One region of the Alteromonas gilva genome, then DNA from elsewhere that is predicted to be linked to it. Evidence: predicted binding sites of a transcription regulator. Region 1 holds the regulator's gene; each other region holds the start of a gene.
What was found. The regulator sigma-54, encoded in region 1, starts transcription at its own class of promoters, with help from an activator protein. The targets are predictions, from matches to a motif close to GTTGGCACGNNNNTNGNNT.
Positions count from the first base shown of each region.

Region 2: a site for sigma-54 is predicted at 1,110-1,128, ahead of nirB (nitrite reductase large subunit NirB). Genes of this name have one in related genera too.
Region 3: a site for sigma-54 is predicted at 1,172-1,190, ahead of OIK42_RS16140 (DUF2884 family protein). Genes of this name have one in related genera too.

Region 1 is NZ_JAQQXP010000001.1:1,063,676-1,065,883, forward strand. It holds gene ptsN (PTS IIA-like nitrogen regulatory protein PtsN) at 1-160, opposite strand, end outside; gene hpf (ribosome hibernation promoting factor) at 173-460, opposite strand; gene OIK42_RS04705 (RNA polymerase factor sigma-54) at 485-1,963, opposite strand; gene lptB (LPS export ABC transporter ATP-binding protein) at 2,046-2,208, opposite strand, start outside.
Region 2 is NZ_JAQQXP010000001.1:2,696,933-2,699,140, reverse strand. It holds gene OIK42_RS11955 (bifunctional protein-serine/threonine kinase/phosphatase) at 1-1,007, shown strand, start outside; gene nirB (nitrite reductase large subunit NirB) at 1,270-2,208, shown strand, end outside.
Region 3 is NZ_JAQQXP010000002.1:561,807-564,014, reverse strand. It holds gene OIK42_RS16150 (mechanosensitive ion channel family protein) at 1-688, shown strand, start outside; gene OIK42_RS16145 (hypothetical protein) at 782-973, opposite strand; gene OIK42_RS16140 (DUF2884 family protein) at 1,256-2,059, shown strand; gene OIK42_RS16135 (NAD-dependent epimerase/dehydratase family protein) at 2,101-2,208, shown strand, end outside.

The DNA.
Region 1 (2,208 bases):
TTTTTTCGCGAGCCAACAGCGCTGTGAGGGCCTCGTCCTTTTGGATTTCCGGATTGGCTTGTGCAGCAATTGTGCTAATAATTTCGAGTATGCGTTTTTTACTGTTGCACTGGACCGCACATTCAGTGCGATCCAGGCTAACTAAGGCTTCTATATTCATAGGGTTAGGGGCCTAGTGCTTTTTGAGCTTTTCCTTATGCTTAATGACCTGACGATCAAGCTTGTCTACCATAGCGTCGATCGCTGCATACATATCTAAGTTTTCTGACGACGCAAATACTTCAGCACCGCTTAAATGCATGGTGGCCTCAGCTTTTTGATTCAGTTTTTCCACATTCAATATCACATGGACATTTGAAATGTGGTCAAAATGACGCTCCAGTTTGCTAAATTTAGTATCAACATAGTTACGCAAAGAATCGGTAATCTCAACGTGATGACCTGTAAGATTAATTTGCATAGTTCGTCTTCCTTATATTTCTGCCTAGATAAGGCTCTTGCGTTGGTTAGACGGTGGAATCGAAAGTGATTCCCGGTATTTTGCTATTGTTCGCCGAGCAACTTTAATACCTTGATCAGCCAACAATTGGGCAATTTTACTGTCGCTTAAAGGTTTGCTGGGTTTTTCCGCAGCAACCAATTTTTTTATTAACGCACGAATAGCGGTAGATGAGCATTCGCCGCCCGATTCAGTCGCTACGTGACTTGAGAAAAAGTATTTAAGCTCAAAAATACCGCGTGGGGTATGCATATATTTCTGCGTGGTCACCCGTGATATGGTTGATTCATGCATATCAACCATTTCAGCTACGTCATTGAGCACCATTGGTTTCATCATTTCAGGGCCATGCTCAAAGAAGCCCATTTGTTGCTGCACAATACAGTTAGCAACTTTAAGCAGTGTGTCGTTGCGTGACTCCAGGCTCTTTATGAACCATTTAGCCTCTTGCATGTGCGAGCGGATAAACTGTGAGTCAGCGCTATTTCTCGACTGACGACTCATTGCCGCATACTGTTGATTAACGCTCAGTTTAGGCAGACTATCCGGGTTGAGTTCTACCACCCAGCGGCCCTTTTTCTTGCTAACCGAGACATCAGGAATGACATACTCAGGTTCCTGGGTAATCAACGCACTGCCAGGACGCGGATTAAGTGTTTGTAGCAAACGCATGGCTTCTCGCAGATCATCTTCTTTGAGCCGCGACTTACGCATGAGTGTGCGGTAGTCCTTGCTGCTCAACAGATCGGCGTAATCTTCTATCAATGTTTTTGCTTCGTTTAGCCAAGGCGTATCCGGCGCAAATTGTTTAAGCTGAACCAGTAGACACTCCTGCGGGGTACGTGAACCGGAGCCGATGGGGTCAAACATCTGAATGCGCTTAAGGACACATTCAACTTCGTCTTCCTCAACGGGCTCTTCCATATCATCAGTATTGACGCTGTTGAGAATATCTTCAACTGAAACGGTTAAATATCCTGACTCATCTATCGAATCAATAATCGCGATAGCAATAGCACGGTCGATTTCACTGAATGGCGTCAGGCGCATTTGCCACAATAAATGAGCCTGGATGTCATCGGTGGTTTCGCCCTGAAAAACCTGATCGTCGTCTGACGAGGAAGGGCCAGGTGCCGGTGCCGACGATGCTGAATAATATTCATCCCAGGTACTGTCGATAGGCAGCTCGTCAGGCAGTTCGTTTTTTTCCAGCGCTTCGTTGGAGTCTAAATTATTATCGCTGGTGGCAGTTGCCGCTGCATCAGCTTCAGCATCGAGTTTACTGGTCTCGACGATATCGTTGTCGCTGTTGTCCTCGATTTCAAGCAGAGGATTAGCATCCAGCGCTTCCTGAATTTCTTGCTGAAGATCCAGTGTAGAAAGCTGCAGCAGTTTAATGGCCTGCTGCAACTGTGGCGTCATAGTGAGTTGTTGACTAAATTTAAGCTGTAAAGATGGTTTCATCTACTTCTATTCTTAACGCCTTGCTTGTTATTGAAATGGACAATGGTGGTTGTCACGTTATTGTTTGGCAGCCTGTCCCTAACTATAGCCTGAATTGCTCACCCAGGTATACATCCTTCACTTTTTGATTGCTCAACACCTGTTCTGCGCTACCCTGAGCAATCAGTTCTCCCTGGCTGACAATATAAGCCATCTCACAAACATCCAGGGTTTCCCTGACGTTGTGGTCGGTAATCAAAATGCCG
Region 2 (2,208 bases), 1.6 Mb from region 1:
AAGTGACGTCAACCGTTGGGGCATCGACAACAAACTATACAGAAGCGGGTTTTTTACCTTTTATTGCGCTGCCAAAGCCTGGTGATGATGTCGATGAATGGCAAATTCAGCGGCCGCTATACAGCAGTGAAAGAAGTTTGGTTTTCATGGCTGTGCACCGTGAGAGTCAGCATACCGGGGTGTTAAAAATGCCGGCCACATCGATGCAGGCTAATACCGGTTTCCTCGATGAAATGGTCAAAGAAGAATGGATCGGCAACCGGGTAACCCATACCAATGTGTTAAACAGCTACCAGCACACTTTTACCCGCAGTGGCTTTTACACGGTGATGGCGCATTTTCCCGGCAGTAGTCTGCGCCAGTGGTATGATGATAACGGCCCTGCCACACTGGCGCAGGTGCGTGACTGGACTACCCAGGTGATTAACGGTTTAACGGCTATGCACCGCCAGGGCATACTGCACCAGGACATTCGCCCTGAAAATATCATTGTTAATGACTCAGGTGTGCTGACAATTATTGATCTGGGGGCGGCCAGCATCGCCGGGCATAACTTTTTGCAAAGTGATGCCGAGCTGTTTATTCCCGGCGATTTACTGTTTAGTGCACCGGAGTATTTTGCCGGGCTGTGGCCAGATGAACGTGCCGATCAGTTTTCACTGGCCGTGCTTGTTTACCACCTGCTCAGCGGTGAATACCCCTACAACACCAATGTGGCCAGGCAATCCAATTATGCCGGTTTACTTAAATTACGTTATACCAGTTTGCTCCAGCGAAACGTCAATGTGCCGTTGTGGGTGGATGCTGCGCTGAAACGCGCCTGTCATCCTCAGGCAGCGAAGCGCTATCCGAGTTTATCGGAGTTTCTTTACGATTTGCACCACCCGAATCCGGCCTACCGGGGCGGTGTGCCGTTGATTGAACGCAATCCGGTGCGCGTGTGGCAGGGGATCTCGGCGGTGTTGATGGTATTGTTGATGGTCGTCGTCGTTTTGCATTACGGGTAAATCAATGCACCAAAAGCATTCGTTTTGCTTATTTTTGGTGCGTTGTGATCCGTGTTGCTGCCAAAAGTCAAAGCTAACTCCTTGTATTTATTGGGCTCCAATTTTGGCATTATAATTGTATTAGTATTGTCATAGTCCCGATGAGTACCATGAATGTATTGCTCGGGTAACAACTTAATTAGCACTATGCTTAAACAGGCAACGAAGCCCGCAACCAGAAATGGTTGTGGGTTTTTTTTTGCCTCAAATACAGGTGAATGAAATGAATCTTTCCTCACAGCAACAACGCGTCGTTATTATTGGTAACGGTATGGTAGGTCACCACTTTGTTGAGCAACTGATCAACAGTCAGGCTGATTGCGATATCACCGTTTTAAGTGGTGAGAGTCGGCTGGCCTACGACCGGGTGTATTTATCGTCGTATTTCGCCGGCAAAACTGCCGCAGATTTGGCCCTCACTGATGAGAAAACCTATCAGGAATGGGGCGTAAAAGCGGTGACAAATGCCTGGGTGACCAATATTGATCGCGCTAAAAAGGTGGTTACCACCAAAGACGGCGTTCACTATCCCTACGATAAACTGGTACTCGCTACCGGCTCCTATCCGTTTGTTCCGCCTATTCCGGGTAATGATCAGGAGCACTGTCTGGTCTATCGTACCATTGAGGATCTGGAGTCGATCAGTGCGTCGGCGGCGCAAAGCAAAGTGGGTGTGGTGGTTGGAGGCGGCTTACTGGGGCTTGAGGCGGCTAACGCCCTCAAGCAGGCCGGTCTGGAAACCCACGTAGTGGAATTTGCCCCGCAACTGATGGCAGTGCAGCTTGACCCTATGGGGGGGGAACTGCTCAAAGATAAAATTGAAGCCCTTGGCGTTAAAGTGCATACCCAAAAAGCCACGGAAGTGATAGAGGCGGGCGAGAATTGTCGCTACCGTATGAAGTTTGGCGACGGCTCGGTACTGGAGACAGATTTAGTGTTGTTCTCTGCCGGTATCCGGCCCAGCGACCAGTTAGCACGTGAGTTTGGTCTTGTTGTCGGGGAGCGTGGCGGTATTGTTATCGATAATCAGTGTAAAACCTCTGATCCGGACGTGTACGCCATTGGTGAGTGTGCGCTGTGGGATAAACGTATCTACGGTTTGGTGGCGCCGGGCTATGCCATGGCACGAGCTGCTGTAGCTGACCTGACCGGCGGGGAAGGC
Region 3 (2,208 bases), on a different contig from region 1:
CCAGGTAGACAAATTTGCCGTTGACGGCGAAATTATTGAGTTAGGCCTGACTAACGTTAAGGTGCGCAACTGGGACAATACTATCTCCACAATCCCCACCTACTCCCTGACCAATGAGGCCATTAAAAACTGGCGAGGCATGCAGGAGTCAGGTGGTCGGCGTATCAAACGCTCGGTATATGTCGATATTCATTCGATTAAGTTATACAACGATGAAAGCCTGAAGAAGGTGGCTAAAATTCGCTTTATCGCCGATTACATCGCCGCCAAAGTTGACGAGCTTCAGCGCTATCATAAAGATAATTCTATCGACGAAAGCGATCTGCTCAATCGTCGGGCGCTAAGCAATATCGGCACATTCAGGGCCTACCTGGAGGCTTACCTGACCAAACACCCCAAGATAAATCAGGATATGACATTAATGGTGCGTCAGCTACCCCCCAATGAACTGGGCCTGCCACTGGAAGTGTATTGTTTTTGCAGGGACAAATCCTGGGTTGCTTACGAAAAAGTACAAGCCGACATCTTTGATCACATTATGGCAATGATGCCGCAATTTGAATTACGTGCATACCAGCGTGACAGCCACCTGGGCAACTTTATGCCTGCTAATCAGGGCCAGCCACCGTCGGCAGAGACCCTGTGTGATGAAACCCCGAAGGCTCATCAAGCCGACAAAAAAAAGTGACTAAAGGCAACAAGGCGCCTTGTTGTCACTGGTGATGTCAGGCATAAAAAAAGCGCTCAAATGAGCGCTTTTTAGTATACAAGCCGCTGCTATTTAGCTGATTACGTAAACCATCAACAGACATACAACCAGCGCACTGACGCCAAGATAACCCATCTCGATGCGCTCATGCAGGGCTTCGCTACCTTCTTTATTAGACATGAAACCCATTACGATGCTGCTCATGCCTAAAGTAAATGCCACTAACGCAACAGCAAATAAAATTGCATCAATCCAATCACTCATAATCTTTACCCTATAAAAATTCTGCGCGTATTATGCACTAAGCGAACAAAAATGAACATGCGCTTTACGCATAAAGCAGTGAAAATTGATCTTGGTCAATTCCGCTAAAAGTTAGTCTATTACCTCTAAATTATTAACAAACCACTTATTTTACAGCTCACTAAAAACCGCAAGCAATTGAAAATTAACAATAAAAATATTGGCCTGCGATTTGCGATAAAGCACAGTAACAGTTACCCAATACTATGTCACAAACAGCTATTTAAGATAAGAGGTTTTAGGATGAAAACTATCGCTACCGCACTACTCATGACTTCAGCACTTTGTGCCCAGCCCGCTTTAGCCCATATCGAAATTGATAACCAATGTAATATGCAACTGCATGGCTCTGTTACCTACGATCACGGGGATTTGACCATTACTACCGAGGATGGTGAGAAAGTGCTGATCACCCCTGCTCACCAGCTCTATGTCGACGGCCAGGTCATCAGCCTTAACGATGACGAGCAACGCTGGGTAACCGACTACTACACCAGCATAGAAAGCGCTATTCCCATGACGGTTGAAATTGCCCGCGACGGAATCAAAATCGCAAGCTATGCAGTAACCGAAGTGTTTTCTGAACTGCTCGGCGCCGACCACGAATTAACTGACGACTTCGATGAACTTTTTATCGATCTCTCGGCACAAATCGACGAACGCTTTTTCGCTGCTGACGGTACTTACCGGTTTGACAGTACTAACTTAAACGGAGATTGGGCGGATGCTGCCTGGAGTGAACAACTAGACAGTAAAATTGACGATTTGGTTGAGCGCTCTATGGGCCACTTCCTGATGGCAATCGGACGCCAAATGCTGTTCGCCGATGGTGACATGGATGATTTTGCCGCACGTATGGAAAACTTTGGCGAAACCATTGAGCAACGCGTTGAAGGCGAAGCCGAAGCGCTGGAGTCAAAAGCCGACGAACTGTGCACCGTGCTAGCCAAAGCCGATTATGCTGAAACCCGAATGCAGCAAAACATTGCCGCGCTGAAGGGATTGGATCTGCTGGAAACAGATGGTCGTTCAGCGTTGCAGCAGTAACGTGATAGACTGACGCCAATTAATCTGGATAGGTCGTCAGTATGGCAGGCAACAGCAATAAACTCTTACTTTGTGGATGTGGCTGGCTGGGAGGATACCTCGCCAGCCATTTTGCCAACAGCAAGCAAATAACCGGCACAACTCGCAGT